3 regions of the Pseudoalteromonas maris genome follow, and region 3 is predicted to be linked to each of the others. Evidence: predicted binding sites of a transcription regulator. Region 3 holds the regulator's gene; each other region holds the start of a gene.
What was found. The regulator sigma-54, encoded in region 3, starts transcription at its own class of promoters, with help from an activator protein. The targets are predictions, from matches to a motif close to GTTGGCACGNNNNTNGNNT.
Positions count from the first base shown of each region.

Region 1 (5,454 bases), on a different contig from region 3:
CGCACAGGACCCATGGCTTCAAGGTCATCACGCAACATTTCTGCAGCGCGTTTAGACATGTTGCTGAGGATCTTATCTTTAAGACCATCGTCTGCGCCTTTAATTGCACGCATCAAGACATCTTGTTGCACTTCACGCAAGATTGCTTGAATACCACGGTCGTCGACATCCATTAAGTTCTCGAATACGAACATCAAGTCTTGGATTTGTTGCGACATTTCTTCGTCGTGTTCGCGGATTGAATCCATCAACTGACCTTCGATATTGGTATCGAGGTAGTTCATGATATCTGCTGCCGCTTTGAGACCACCCATCTTCGCCGCTTGCGCACCTGCTTGACCTGCGAACTGTTTCTCCATGATTTCGTTTAGCTCTTGCAATGCTGCTGGCTGCACTTCTTCTAAGTTGGCAATACGCATGGTCAAATCAAGGCGTACTTTCTCTGAGAATTGTGCCAAGATTTCGGCGCTTTGCTCTGGCTCGAGGTACGACAACACGATAGTTTGAATCTGAGGGTGCTCATTACGAATAATGTTCGCAACTTGCTTCGAGTCCATCCATTTTAATGAGTCCAGACCTTTGGCACCTGAACCCATCACGATTTGGTCAATTAAGCTTGCCGCTTTGTCTTCACCAAGAGCCGCGGTTAGCGCCTTCTTAATGAAATCTTCTGACTGGAAGCCAATCGTACTAAATTGCTGAATTTGTTCAATAAACAAGTTGTGTACTGCGCTGATCTTAGCCTGACTCAAATCAGTCAGTGAGGCCATGGTCATACCCACACGTTGCACTTGCTTTGGCTCTAAGTGCTTGAGTATTTGTGCTGCATCTTCTTCAGATAAGCTCAGTAGTAATATGGCGGCTTTCTCAACCCCATCAAGCTTATCGACATCGAATTTTGTGCTAATTGTCTCTTGTTCTTCAGTCATCTTCGCTCAACCATGCTTTAACTACTTGTGAGGATAATTCTGGCTCATTTGCCACCAATGCGCGAACCGCTTTGAGTAAGTCTTCATCACCATGCAAATCTGGAAGTTGCAATGTGCCATCTGGGGAGAAGCCCACTGACGACTCATCAAAGTTGGTGTTAAGCATATCCAGTGTGGCATCACCAATATCAACACCTGAGGTCAATGATTCTTCGTCATAAGCTTCAAGCGTATCATCAGGGTTGATAAGACGTTTAAGCATTGGGCGCACTACCGCAACAATCAGTACGATGATTACTAAGAAGCCTAACGCCATACGGACATATTTTTGGAACCAGTTTTGCTCCCAAATCGGCAATTCAGCAATTTGGGTTACATCTTCACGGACAAACGGTACGCTCACAACTTCAAGCGCATCACCGCGTTGCAAATCAAAACCCACCCCGCCTTGGAGTAAACGGCGAATATTATTCAATTCTTGCTCAGTGCGTGGCGCAGCCACATTTTGACCGTCAGCGCCTTGAGTTTGCGTATAATCAACCGCCACTGACACACTGATACGACGGATCACACCGGTTTGCTTACGCTTGTGCGAAATCGTGGTGTCGAGTTCATAGTTGCGCGTTGCCTCTTTGTGGTTACGCGAAGGCGTTGTAGTTTGCGCATTTTGTTCGCCCACCGCATTTTCAGGGATGTTTGAATTAACCGGTGGCTGGTTAGTCAATGCGCCTGGAATGCCCACAGCTAAACCACCAATATTATTTTCTTCGAGGGTTGTCTCGCTACGTACCGCTGGCAAATCTGGATTGAAGCGCTTTTGTGTTTCTTCAACAGCGCTGAAGTCCATCACCAAATCAACTTGTGCGGTGTAGTTACCTAGGCCAACCACTGGGATCATGATGCTGTCGATTTTTTCAATATATTCTTGCTCGCGCTGGCGCTCAATTTCATATTCTTTGCGTGAGCGAGCAGACAGTGAGTCTTGCGAACCTGAGTTAAGTAAACGCCCATTTTGGTCGGTTACGGTAACGCGTGAAGGCGATAATCCTTGCACTGCAGAAGCGACAATATCAACTACCGAATCAACTTCTTCACCATTAAGATTACGGCCACGTTTAAGCGTTACCACAACCGTTGCAGAAGGCTTTTTCTCGATACGCGCAAATACGTTTTCTTTAGGGATAGCAAGCAACACTTTGGCACGGGTGATCTTGTTTAGCTCTTCAATCGTACGCGCAAGTTGCTGCTCACGAGAATGCTTGAGGCGCTCACGCTCTAAGCGCTGTGACACACCAAAACCCATGTCTTGCATGAGAATATCCGTGCCTGAGTCTGGACCCTGCGTTAACCCTTCACGGGTCATTGACAGTTTAATATCTTGGTACGCATCATCTGGCACCATTACGATATTGCCATCTAGCTCGTAATCAATTTTTTGTGCATCAAGAAAATCAAGCGTTTGAATGAGCTCTTCGGTTGGCATCTTGCCGAGCGGGCGCATATCAGGTTGGCGCGCCCAAATGATAATGAAGATTGCAATAGCCACACAAATAGCCAAAGCAATAATTAAGGTCACCTGACGCAGCATATCGATACCGCTCATTGCGCCAAGGTATCCTGACTTTTGCTCCGAATGATTGTCGTTGCCGGGACTTAAATCGACACCGCCATCCGCCAGAGCGAGATCAGTTGATTGGTTTGCTTGCGCCACGACTTTTCTCCACTATCCGTTAAACAGGCATATTCATAATGTCTTTGTAGGCTTCAACCAGCTTGTTACGCACTTGCACGGTTGCCTCAAAGGCCACTGATGATTTTTGTGATGCAATCATTGCTTCAGCTAACGACACACGGCGATCACCCATTTCCACAGCCGTTACTTTCGCTTTGGCGTCTTTTTGTAGACCATTGACTGTATCAATTGCGTTGCTTAGGAGTTCGCCAAACTGTGCCGACGACGTAGTTGTTTGTGGCACGACTTGCTTGAGAGGGTTTCTTGCTTGTGCTTCTTGAGTCAGCATTTGCATTTCTTGGAACAATGAATTGGCTTCAACTTTCATTTTGCATATCACAAATTAAATAAAACTTAGTTTATGAAAAGCATTAAGCGTGCCAACAATAAAACCAATAAAAACAATGATTTGAGCGCTTTTATTTTTGACACTGCTGGCTTTTTGAGCTGGCAGAATTTTGACTGACAAAAAAATGCCCAAACGAGGTTTGGGCATCGTAATGATATTTTAGGCGGGCAGCTGAATACCTTGCTCACGCATTTGCGCAATTTTATAGCGCAAGGTGCGCGGACTTATTCCCAACGCATCAGCAACATCTTTACGCTTACCGTTGAAACGATTAAGCGTATCGAGAATGATTTTATGCTCTTTATTCTTGAGTTCATCTTTAAAACTCGCACTATCATCGAGCACCTTCTCACTCTCATTAGCAGATGCAGGCACATTCAGCTCTTGGGGAGTACTGTGACCAACAACGGGGACGTTACTCATCGTTTGCAGCTCCCCTGCAGGCACTAACTCTTCAATGTAGATTGCATGTTCTTGCACCACATCACCTGATTTTAAAATTAGCGCCCGTTGAATAACGTTTTCAAGTTCACGAACATTACCCGGCCATGCGTGAGACAACAGACGTTCTTTAGCTTGCTCGCTTAAACTCGCAATAGGCTGCTTGGCTGCTTGGCAATGGCGCTCGAGCAAATGCTCCGCTAGCGGAATAATATCCCCAGGACGTTCACACAACGGCAACCACTTCAATGGGAAAACATTAAGGCGGTAAAACAAGTCTTCACGGAATACTCCCTCACGCACCGCTTCTTTCAAATCGCGGTTAGATGTTGCGAGCACTCGCACATTCAACGCAATGGTTTTACGACTTCCCAAGCGCTCAACTTCACGCTCTTGCAGCACCCGTAATAGCTTTGCTTGCAGGCTTAAATCCATTTCGGTAATTTCATCGAGCAAAATGGTACCATTTTGAGCTTGTTCAAACTTACCCGGGCAGGCATTAATAGCCCCTGTAAACGCGCCCTTTTCATACCCAAACAAGGTGGACTCAAGCATATTCTCTGGAATGGCTGCACAGTTAATCGCGATAAAGGGTTCATTGGCACGAGAAGATTGGTCGTGAATGAAGCGCGCCAGCACCTCTTTACCACTACCGCTTGGCCCCATGACCATCACACTGGCGTCACTATCAGCCACTTTATTCGCTAAATCGAGGAGCGCTAAACTTTTGGCGTCCGCCACCACAGGCCCTTTGTGAGCTGGTGCCTCGGCAGGCAAGTAGCGACTAACCAAGTTCAACAGCACCTCAGGTGCAAACGGCTTGGCCATATAATCAATTGCGCCCATGCGCATCGCTTCAACCGCATCATCAATGGTGGCATAGGCTGTCATCATCAACACCGGCAAATCAGGGTAGTTAAGTTTAATGCTTTTAAGTAGCTCAATACCGTTAATACCCGGCATTTGTACATCACTGACGACCAATGAAACATCATGCTCTTTGAGCATCATGATCGCATCTTCACCACTTTTAGCTGCAATACACGCCACGCCAGCTAACGACAACGTGTCGGTCAGCGCTTCGCGTAAACCGGGATCGTCCTCGACCACTAAGACATAATTACTCATGTTTGTCCTCCTGTGGGTGAATGTTAAATAGCGGTAAACTCAAGATGAACTCTGCACCGCCATGCTCTGCATCTTTAATCGATACCTGCCCTTTGTGCGAACTCATTACCGATGCAACAACCGCAAGACCTAGTCCGGTTCCTTGGCGTTTGGTGGTAAAAAAGGGCTCAAAAATCTTGTGTTTTAGCTCATTGCTAATACCAGGGCCATTGTCACGAATAATAATATTGACCTTGGTGTCATCCTCTTGGCAGCGCTGTGCACTCATGTGTATTTGCGCATTCTCTGGGATCACCTGCAGGCTATTATGAATAAGGTTGTTGATGGCACTTGCAAGGGCTGTGCGATTCCCCATAACCTCAGCATCTGGCTCTGGCAATTGCACGTGCAACTGCGCGCCATGTTCACATAACATTGCTTCCGCACCTTGTTTTACATCGCTGAGCAGTTGACCCAGTGACATAGGCTCAACCACTTGTTGCTCGCCGCTTTTAGCAAACAACAGCATGTCATTCACTTGGTTTTCCAAGTCTTTCAATCGCGACATCAGCTTTTCATGAAAATGCGAACGTGACTCGCTATTGAGACGCTCAGAGCCTAAATTAGCGCCGTAAAGCATCGCTGCAGACAGTGGCGTGCGTACTTGGTGTGCCAAAGTAGCGACCATCTTACCGAGCGCACTTAAGCGCTGCATATGTGCTAAGCGTGCTTGTAATTGACGCGTTTCGGTTAGGTCTGTCATCAGAATTAACTGCCCTGGCTCAGGAGCCAAAGCACGAATTTCGAGTTTAATACGACGTCCGTCTCGCAATGACACCTCATGACCATCGTCTTGCTGGGGACGGAACGAGCGCTGAATAATGCTAAACCACTTC
Region 1 is NZ_JBMMUF010000001.1:415,732-421,185, forward strand. Features, by position in the region: gene fliG (flagellar motor switch protein FliG) at 1-929, opposite strand, end outside; gene fliF (flagellar basal-body MS-ring/collar protein FliF) at 922-2,640, opposite strand; gene fliE (flagellar hook-basal body complex protein FliE) at 2,660-2,989, opposite strand; gene AAEU32_RS02050 (sigma-54-dependent transcriptional regulator) at 3,170-4,579, opposite strand; gene AAEU32_RS02055 (sensor histidine kinase) at 4,572-5,454, opposite strand, start outside.
Region 1: the regulator sigma-54 is predicted to act here: its motif matches at 3,028-3,046, upstream of fliE (flagellar hook-basal body complex protein FliE).

Region 2 (5,454 bases), on a different contig from region 3:
TTGCGTTGCAGCTGCAGCATTGAGCTTGATATCAAATTCATCCCCTGCGGCACCGGCACCAGTCACATTGATTTGCAAGCCAAAAGATTCACCACTGGTGACCGTTGTTGAGTCAATGACGCCAGCAACAATATCCGCTGTTGACGGTGTACCAACAGGTTCACCTTTGTTATTCAAAGGTACAATCTCAACGGTGGTCGCTGAGGTGTACGTAATACGAAAATCAGTAGCGGGGATATTGGCACCAAAACCAGGCTCTAGCGATGCGACCAAATCAGCTGTCCCTGTATTGGTTGTGTGCGCCAAGCCGTTAGCAGTGGGTAAAATAAAGAGGTCTTCACCAATTTCGCCGTTGGCATCCATCCCGAGGTGATTCTGTTGATTGAAGGCATCCGCTAGCGACAGTGCGAGTTGGCCAAGCTGATTTTGCGCAGGAATAAGTACTTCGTCGCGGTACGCTAATATGCCACCAATCTCCCCTCTCAGTGCGCTGGCATCAACTTCTAAACTGATGGCGTCGCCTTTTGTCACATCCAATCGCAACTCTTTAAGGTTAGGATCAGGGTCGCCACGTAACGAAAACAGGTTAAAAGTGCCGTTTTCCATAACAATGGCCTCACCGGTGCTCATAAACACCAGCTTTTCGCCATTTTGTCCGTCTAATGTCTCAACGTTCATGAGTTCAGACAGCTCTTTAATCGCTTTGTCGCGCTCGTTATACACGGTGCTGGCTTGATCTTGGGCGTCAGTACCATGTACACCAGCAATCTCGATATTAAGCTCACTGATTTTTTCAATGAGCTCGTTGGCTTCGCCAGCAAGAATTGACACCTGATCATTGACGATTGTTTGCTGCTGCGCAACCATGCCGCCAAGGCGGTTTAATTGGTCCACATAGTTTTGCGCATTAGTAAAGAACAACGAGCGGGTCACACTGCTCGAGGGCTGATTGAGTGCCTCTTGCAGGTTATTGAACATACCGTTTAGCTGTGTCGACAAGCTGTTTGATTCTTCTGAAAACTGGCTGTCTACACGCTGCGCCTCTTCCATAAAACGCTCAAAGAAAGAGCGGTTGGAGGTATCACGGTTTAACTGGCGCTGAGCAAACTCATTGAGCAAACGAAAGGTTTCTCCACGACCAACTTGGTTATCAAATATGGTGCTGTGCTCAGTGCGCTCACGCACATACCCTTCGGTATTAACGTTAGCAATGTTCTTACTCGTGGTATTGAGCAACTCTGTGTTTGCACGAATACCTGAGCTGGCAATATTAAGTAAGCTAAATGACATGATTTAGTCTCCAAGGCCTAGTAGATCGCCTACCAAAGCCTTTAATTCAGGTTGTGCGAGCACCCTCTTAACCTTGCTCGCATAATGTGGATCTGTGGCGTAACCCGCTTCGCTAATGGCATCAATAAAAGCAGCTGGTTTGTCTGCTACGTCTAACGCCTGCTGATAACGAGGGTTTGACTGCAAAAAAGAAACAAAGTCATCAAAGCTTTGCTGCAATGAGTCATACACCCGAAACGGCTCTTTTTTTCTCACCGCCACACCTTGTTCATACTCAACGGTGGTTTTGGCAATGCTGCTGCCCTGCCAATCTCGGTGCGCCTTGATATTGAAAAGATTGTTAGAACTTTGGCCATTCGCCGCAGTAATAATATGTTTACCCCAACCAGTCTCGAGCGCCGCTTGAGCAATCATCACACCTGGATGAACACCAATTTTTTCAGCCGCCTGCTGAGCAAACTGCCAAACACCGTCAATAAATTCTTTAGCATTAGTAAATGATGGTGCTTGCTGTTGTTGCGCTTCAGATGAGCGTTTTGTCTTGGCTGGTTGCTCAGCACTTGGCAACGATGCATCAGGTGCAAACTTTTGCCCCCCGCGAAGTGCACTTGCTGGCATAAAGTTATTTTGCTGCGGCGAGAGTTGTTGCACGATTAAGTCAGCAAGTCCCAAGGAACCATTATTTGAGAGTTCACTGGCCAATTGTTGATCATGCATATCTTGAAAATATTTGACGCTGCTAGCGTTGAATGGGTTATTTTCATCCTCAAACGCAGCATTCGCTTGGCGCATACTTTTGAGCAGCATTTGTGTAAAGATAGATTCAAATTGCTGTGCAGCCTGCTTCAACGCCTGACGTTCGCCATCACTGCCTTTGGGCTGTTTTAGGGCGTCTTGGCGCAACTTATCCAAGCTAGTTAAGTCAAAAACACTTTGCTGTTGTAGTTGATTTGCATCCATCATGCTGACAATCTTGTGACGACATAATGAATTCTTTGCAATATACATACCAAAAAGCCCGCAGTCGCGGGCTTTGGTTGGTCAATACAGTTACTTGTATCTGTGCGTGGGAGCTTAAATCACCACCAACTGGCCATTAATTGCCCCTGCTTCTTTGAGCGCCTCAAGAATCGCCATTAAGTCACCGGGCGCAGCACCTACTTCATTTATTGCCCGCACCAAGTCATCTAAACTCACACCGGGGTCAAAGACAAACGCCCGCGAGTCATCTTGGCGCACATCAATAATGCTTTGATTAGTGACCACAGTGTCACCACCTGCCAATGCGTTAGGCTGTGACACTTCTTGATTCTCAGAGATAGTAACAGTAAGCCCACCATGGGTGATGGCCGCAGGTTGGAGCTTCACGTTCTTACCAATAACAATCGTGCCAGTGCGTGAATTTACGATGATTTTGGCTGCGTTATCAGCCGGTTCAAATTCTAGATTCTCGAGCGTCGATAGGTATGCGACGCGTTGAGATACATCTCGAGGTGCCATCACTCGCACCGACGCAGCATCCATTGCCATTGCGGTATCTGGGCCCACCAAGTTATTAATGGTGTCTGAGAGGCGTTTGGCAGTCGTGAAGTCAGGGCGATTTAGATTAAAAGTAATAAAATCGCCTTGGGTAAATGGACTCGGGATAGCACGCTCTACCGTTGCACCATTAGCAATACGCCCTACCGTCGGGGTATTGATCACTACTTGGCTACCATCAAGGCCTTGTGCTCCCAAGCCACCAACAACCAAACTACCCTGTGCCATGGCGTAAATATTACCATCAACACCTTTTAGAAAAGTTTGTAACAAGGTACCGCCACGCAAGCTTTGTGCGCTACCTATAGATGAAACGGTAACATCCATTGTTTGCCCCGGCTTTATAAAGGCTGGCATATCCGCATGCACCGCCACCGCAGCAACATTTTTAATTTTTGGTTGTAAGTTTGCAGGAAGCGTGATGCCAAAACCATTGAGCATGGCTTTAAAGCTTTGTTGCGTATAGCGGTTTTTCTCACCCGTTCCCGGCAAACCAACAACGAGACCATAACCTACTAGCTGGTTACTACGCACACCTTCAACCATAGCAACATCTTTGACGCGCTCTGCGAAGCTTGTGGTTGATATGACGCTCAGTGATAACACTAAAATTACTTTTAGCCATTGCATAATCATTCTCCTTAGAACGGGAACAGCGTGCTCATAAAGAAGCGCGATAGCCAGCCAGCACTTTGACTTTCTTGCATATCACCCTTACCTGAGTACTGAATACGCGCATTGGCGATACGGTTACTCTCGACGGTATTGCCCGCACTGACATCAGCAGGGCGAACAATGCCCTCCAAACGAATGAATTCTTGTCCGGTGTTGAGCGTCAACCATTTTTCACCGCGAATGACCAAGTTACCGTTGGGTAAAACGCGCATCACATTCACGGAAATATTACCCGATAGGCTATTTGACTGATTGGACTTACCTTCACCCGTAAAGGAGTTACTACTGCCCACACCAAGCCCAATGCTATCATTGCCGATATTCACAGGGTTACCGCCTAAACCAATGACCGGATCTAAGCTAATGTCCGTTTCTCGGTCGGTTTCAGTTTTCGCTGTTTTCGACGCTTGTGTTGACTCGCGTAACACCACGGTAATGATATCGCCCGTGCGCAATGCCTTTTTATCCGCATAAAGATCATTACTGAGCATCGGGTTGAACAAGCCACCGGAGGTGGTCATGCTCGCCGGTGCTTCTTGCGGATACATAGGCGCATAATAGGGGTCGTTCTCAACCACAGTTTCATTTTGTGTAGATACGCAGCCGCTGGTGAGTAGCGCACTAGCTACTATTGCTAGGGCACTGGCAAACGACATAGTCGATGACGTTGTCATGCTCTGTATTGTTAACCTAGCCATAATTAAGCCGCCTTACAGTTGCTGATTAATATAACTAAGCATCTGATCTACTGATGAAATAACTTTTGAGTTCATCTCATAGATGCGCTGCGTTTCAATAAGATTCACCAGCTCTTCGGTGACATTTACATTTGATGTCTCCAGCGCTCCTTGCACGATAATGCCAAGACCATCAACACCCGGGTTACCCTGCACAGGCGCGCCGCTCACCGCAGTTTCGGTGTAGAGGTTTTGGCCCATAGGCTCAAGACCGGTTGGGTTAATAAAGTCGCTGATCACCAATTGGCCAATAACGACATTGTCTGGCTGACCTGCAATACGCACCGACACTTCACCTTCTTGCGAGATAGTGATGGACTGGGCATCATCAGGCACGTTCATTTCTGGCTGAACTGGGAAGCCTGCGCCACTGGTCACAATGCGACCGTCTTCATCAGTTGTGAATTGCCCGTTTCGACTGTAGGCAATATTGCCATCAGGCAGTAACACCTCGAAAAAGCCTTGGCCTTGGATCATCCAATCAAGCGAATTCTCGGTACTGAGCATGTTCCCTTGAGAGAAGTTCTTTTGGTTTGCCACGACTTTAGCACCGGCACCCAACATTAAACCTGAGGGCATTTCGGTGTCAGCTGATGAACGACCACCAGGCTGATTTATATTTTGGTAAAGTAAGTCTTCAAAAATCGCACGGCTCTTTTTGTAGCCGACGGTACTCGCATTAGCGAGGTTATTTGAAATCACCGAAATATCGGTTTGTTGGGCATCTAGGCCGGTTTTACTGATCCATAATGCAGGGTTCATAGTGATAACTCCTCGCTAATATTAAATAATGCGCAGCAATGATTCAGCACGCTGATCATTCTCTTCTGCGGTTTTCATTAGCTTGACTTGTAATTCAAACTGGCGTTGGTGGCTTATCATGTCCACCATCTCATGTACTGGATTGACGTTAGACATCTCAAGCGCTCTTGGCACGATTGAGACATTCTCTGAAACGTCAATGTTTTGACCTTGGCGCGGACGGAACAAGCCATCATTGCCCTTTTCAACTTGGTGCCCTGTCGCTTCAACAATGCGTAAACGGTCTACTTCTTCGAGGAAGTTAGCTGGCGCACCTTGAGGGCGAACTTGAATCATGCCATCCGCACTGAAGCTAATTTTTTCAATGGGCACGGGCAAGATAATAGGGCCCCCCTCACCAATTACTTGGCGGCCGTCTCGGTCCTGTAAAATACCCTCTTGGGTCATCACC
Region 2 is NZ_JBMMUF010000001.1:445,554-451,007, forward strand. Features, by position in the region: gene flgK (flagellar hook-associated protein FlgK) at 1-1,290, opposite strand, end outside; gene flgJ (flagellar assembly peptidoglycan hydrolase FlgJ) at 1,294-2,250, opposite strand; gene AAEU32_RS02190 (flagellar basal body P-ring protein FlgI) at 2,365-3,459, opposite strand; gene flgH (flagellar basal body L-ring protein FlgH) at 3,471-4,160, opposite strand; gene flgG (flagellar basal-body rod protein FlgG) at 4,215-5,003, opposite strand; gene AAEU32_RS02205 (flagellar basal body rod protein FlgF) at 5,025-5,454, opposite strand, start outside.
Region 2: the regulator sigma-54 is predicted to act here: its motif matches at 2,286-2,304, upstream of flgJ (flagellar assembly peptidoglycan hydrolase FlgJ).

Region 3 (5,454 bases):
AGCTGCGCAAGTTGTGATGCCGCTCTTGCATGTAAGCCGAGTTTGTTTTGAATAACGAAAGTACCTTCTTTCACCGTTACTTTTCCTGTTCGCGATGACGTATTTTGACATTAGGGTAGGTATCCATGAAGCGCTCACCGAGCGTTTGAGCTAGGTATACTGAACGATGCTGACCTCCCGTACAGCCAATGGCTATGGTCAAATAACTACGATTGTTGCGCTCGAGATGAGGCAGCCACGTTTGTACAAATGTTTGAATCTGCCAGGTAAATTTTTGCACTATGCTGTCGCTAGAAAGGTAATCTTTCACGGGTTGGTCAAGGCCAGTTAGCGGTTTTAAATCAGGCTCCCAGTGCGGGTTAGGGAGGAAACGCGCATCGAATACATAGTCAGCATTTTTTGGAATACCGTGTTTAAAGCCAAATGATTCAAAGGTAATAAGCAAGGGTTTGTCCTTTTTGCCCATAACCTTTTCGCGGATCATCTCTGCTAATTGATGCACACTCAGCTCACTGGTATCAATGATGAAGTTTGCGTGTGAGATAAGCACATCGAGCAACTTTTTCTCTTCCTTGATGGCGATATCCAGTGGCAAATTTTGCATTGATAGAGGGTGTAAACGGCGAGTTTCAGAGAACCGCTTTATGAGTGTTTGCTCATCGCTATCGAGGTAAAATAATGATGGCTTTGAGAACTCAGGTAGGTATCCAAGGATATCGCTAAACTCTTGTTCTTCTTTGGGTAAGTTACGTACGTCAATGCTGACCGCTATTTTGTCGTAACTATCAGAGACGCTGCGCACCAGAGAGGGGAGTAAGTTAACAGGGATATTATCAACACAGTAGTAGCCCAAGTCTTCCAAAACTCGTAACGCTACGGATTTGCCTGATCCCGAACGGCCACTGACGATTATCAAGTCCATTTCTAACCCCTCACTAAGCATATATGCGTAATAATCATCACACTTATACGCAGTAGAATTAGGTGATGATCAGCTCAAACAACTCTTGATCGCTTGTGACGGCTCTAAGTTGTTTACACAGTTGTTTATCTTTGAGTTTATCAGCTATTTTCGCTAAGGTCTTGAGATGTTGGTCACATTGGTTATCTGGTACGAGCAGTGCGACAAAAATATCTACAGGGCGGTTATCAATCGCATCAAAATTGATGGCTTCTTTGCTGGTAACGACTAAAGCGATGATTTCATCAAGGCCTTCCAAACGGCCATGAGGGATAGCAATGCCGCGGCCTATGCCGGTGCTACCTAATTTTTCACGCGTTAAAAACGCATCGAGCAGTGTTTGCTCGCTCAAGTGAGGCGCATGTTGATGAGCAACCTGAGCAAGGTACTCCAGCATTCTTTTTTTGCTATTAAAAAGGACCGCAGCTTTGCTGCAGTCCTTTGAGAAAATATGTTCTAGGCTCATATTAGTGTCGAGACAATTTCTCTTTATGTTTGATTACTTGACGATCCAATTTGTCGATAAGGCCATCGATCGCCGCATACATATCTTGATGCTCCGCGGTTGCGAACAGTTCGCCACCATTTACGTGAAGAGTTGCTTCTGCTTTTTGTGTGAGTTTCTCAATATCAAGGATGACATGCACATTATTGATATGGTCAAAATGACGCTCAAGTTTTGCAAATTTGCTATTTACATAGTTACGAAGAGAGTCTGTGATTTCAACATGACGACCGGTAAGATTTAATTGCATAAGCATTTTCCTTCTTGTCTTGCGTCTATATCAAGCTTTTACGCTGATTTGACGGTGGAATGGCTAACGATTCACGATATTTTGCAATCGTTCTTCGAGCCACTTTAATTCCTTGCTCTGCAAGTATGTCCGCAATTTTGCTATCGCTCAATGGCTTAGCTGGGTTTTCAGCGGCTACTAGCTTCTTGATCAATGCTCTTATCGCTGTGGATGAGCATTCACCTCCGTTTTCAGTATTCACATGGCTGGAGAAGAAGTACTTAAGCTCAAATATTCCCCGAGGTGTGTGCATGTATTTCTGAGTGGTAACGCGCGAGATTGTTGACTCGTGCATTTCAACCATTTCTGCCACATCGTTGAGGACCATTGGTTTCATCGCTTCTTCGCCATGTTCAAAGAATGCCTGCTGTTGTTGAACAATGCAATTAGTTACTTTGAGTAGCGTATCATTGCGTTGTTCCAGGCTCTTTATAAACCATTTTGCCTCTTGTAAGTGAGAGCGAATAAATTGGCTGTCACTTTGTGATTTACAGTTACGCCCTAGTGAAGCGTAGTGATCGTTAACGCGTATTTTAGGCATGCTGTCTGGGTTCAATTCAACCACCCAGCGGCCCTTTACTTTTTTCACTGACACATCAGGTATCACGTATTCCGACTCTTCGCGAACGATGGTCGCGGCGGGTTTTGGATTCAGACTATGTATCAGTGTCATCACCTCTTTTAACTGCGCTTCTTTAAGCTTAGTCTTTTTCATCAAGGTGCGATAGTCGCGATTTCCTAGCAAATCAATGTAATTACAAATTACCTCTTTCGTTTCTCTAAGCCAAGGGGTTTGAGGTGAAAATTGATTGAGCTGGATCAACAAGCATTCTTGTAATGAGCGCGCGCCTATTCCCACGGGATCAAATAACTGAATACGTTTGAGTACCGCCTCAATTTCGTCTAATTCAATCTCTTCTTCTTGCTCTTCGTGATTAAGGCTTTCAAGTAAGTCTTCGGTTGTTACCGTCAGTAAGCCGTTATCGTCGATGGCCTCAATGATAGCCGTTGCAATGGCTTCATCAATTGGACTAAACGGTGTGAGTTGGAGTTGCCACATCAAGTAATCGTGCAAGGTTTCAGTTGTTTCACCTTGATACACAGATTCGTCATCAGGCATGGGGCCTGCAGAGGCCACGGGGGCCGCGCTAATGTATTCATCCCACGACACATCCATGGGCAAGTCATCGCCCATAGACTCGCTGCTCATGGCATCAGAACTCTCCATTTGGTCTGAAGTTTGAGTTTCTACCTCATTTTTGTCTTCGCCATTGCTGTGAGAGTCTTGGTCATTATCAGACTTGTCATTGTTATCTGAATAACTTTCCTCTTCGACTTCAAGCAGAGGGTTTGCGTCTAGCGCTTCTTGAATTTCTTGCTGGAGATCCAAAGTACTGAGTTGCAACAGGCGAATGGCCTGCTGCAGTTGTGGAGTCATTGTTAATTGCTGGCCTAAGCGCAGCTGTAATGATTGCCTCATGTACTCTAACAATCCTTTTTATTGTTATAACCTAAATTGTTCACCTAAATACACATCACGAACGGTTTGGTCTGCCAGAACCTCCTCAGGACTCCCTGAGGCGATCAATTCACCATGAGAAACGATGTAAGCTGTTTCACACACGTCTAATGTTTCACGCACATTGTGGTCAGTGATAAGTACGCCAATGCCACGATTACGGAGGTGTTCAATAATTTTCTTTATATCTAACACCGAAATAGGGTCGACACCAGCAAAAGGTTCATCTAACAGGATAAATTTCGGATTTGCGGCTAATGCGCGAGCAATTTCGACGCGACGGCGTTCACCGCCTGATAAAGCCATCCCCTGTGATTCTCGAATGTGCTGAATGTTGAACTCATCAAGCAAACTCTCAAGCTCCTCTTCACGACCCGCTTTATCCAAATCTTTTCGGGTTTCCAAAATCGCCATGAGATTTTGATATACGCTAAGCTTTCTGAAAATTGAGGACTCTTGCGGTAAGTAACCTATCCCCAAGCGAGCACGAGAGTGCATTGGTAAAAGCGTGATATCTTGCTCATCAATACTGATCATACCTTTATCGCTCGGCACCAAGCCAACAATCATATAGAAGGTTGTGGTTTTACCCGCACCATTAGGGCCAAGCAAACCGACAATGCTGCCTGCTTTTACCTCTAAACCCACATCTTTTACTACTTCACGGCCCTTGTAGCTTTTTGCTAACTTTTGCGCCTTCAGTGTGGTCATGGTTGTTCCTTCTCTTGTGGCTGCTGCTCACCTTGCGGTGTAAGCGTTGTGCGTACACGTGTGCTTGAGTCTTTGTCCTTTTCTGCGCTGATAGTCTGCTTATCTATATCATAGCTGATAGTTTCAGCGACGATCTGTTGATCCGCCATTTGAATTTTTGCATCGCCTTTGATTTGCAGCATTTGTGTGGCTACGTCATAGCGGATCTCTTTTGCTGATGCAGTAATTTGCTTACCGTCTGCCATAGTTTCGATATACATCGCAGGGTCGCCTGTGGCGATCAGTAATTGTTTGTTGTCGCCAAGCTCAGGGCGGCGGTGGGCTTCTAATCGATCCGCTTTTATTTCACGGTTACCATGGACTATATGCACATTCTTATCAAATATGGTGGTGTTTTCTTTGATTAGAGCTTGTTGTCTGTCTGCGTCAATAAACACCTTAGAGATGGCATCTACTTGCTCTGCGTGTAACTGGAAAGCACTTAAACCAAGCGCAAAACCAAGAATTAATACATTGAATTTATTGGTCATAATATACTGTTCGCGTATGTTTTATCAGTTCTACTATCTCTGCATTGATATCGGCTTTCAAGCCTTGGCCAATGATCACTAAATCTGGCCCCCGTAATTCTACGGCTTGTTCTGATTCCATTTTCTGTGCATCGATATCGATTTCAATAGCAGTCGCTTTAACTTGTTCGATCATCGCCCCTACAACTAAGTTGGTGGCGATAACATTATTTTCCAAGATTAAAATATTATTGTTGTACAGGGTTGCTTCATCAGCGGTCAGACGCCAACGCTCGCCATTGTTGTACAAGGTGAACTCGGGCTTGGTGAAATGAGTAAACCCTAGCTCATCAAACATTTCCATTCGTTCAGCGTAAACGCTGTGGCTTAACGTACCCTTATCGTTATAGTTTCGCTGACGCAGGCCATTGGCAATATAATCCGGCATGGCAATGTCTTCTTGTGCGTCGACGACTGGCTGCTCTTCTTTTATAAAATAGGGCGCCCATAACCACGCCATGATAGCCAAGAATATAATGGATATGAGCAGCCGAGCATTATTCATGAACTGGTTCCTTGGGTGCCAAGTGAGTGGCCTTGGGCCAGCATTAACAAGTCTGTCAGCTCTCGCACCGCACCAAAACCGCCGGGCATGAGTGTAGTGTAGTGACTAATGCGTTTAATAAGTGGGTGTGCGTCGTTCACTGCAACCGCAAAGCCAACTTGTTGCATTACCGGCAGGTCAGGACCATCATCACCGATATAGGCTACTTGGTCGTTGGTCAGACTGAGTGCTTGTTTTAATTCTGCGTAGGCTTCTAGCTTGTTTTCCTTGCCCTGATAAATATGCTTTACACCCAAGCTGGTCATTCGGGTCTCAACAATGTGTGATTGGCGGCCAGTGATGACCGCGACGTGAACACCTGTTGCCATCAGAGCTTTAATGCCAAAGCCATCTTT
Region 3 is NZ_JBMMUF010000003.1:293,331-298,784, reverse strand. Features, by position in the region: gene AAEU32_RS06380 (HPr family phosphocarrier protein) at 1-74, opposite strand, end outside; gene rapZ (RNase adapter RapZ) at 77-922, opposite strand; gene ptsN (PTS IIA-like nitrogen regulatory protein PtsN) at 981-1,427, opposite strand; gene hpf (ribosome hibernation promoting factor) at 1,429-1,716, opposite strand; gene AAEU32_RS06360 (RNA polymerase factor sigma-54) at 1,742-3,235, opposite strand; gene lptB (LPS export ABC transporter ATP-binding protein) at 3,260-3,985, opposite strand; gene lptA (lipopolysaccharide transport periplasmic protein LptA) at 3,982-4,515, opposite strand; gene lptC (LPS export ABC transporter periplasmic protein LptC) at 4,505-5,059, opposite strand; gene kdsC (3-deoxy-manno-octulosonate-8-phosphatase KdsC) at 5,056-5,454, opposite strand, start outside.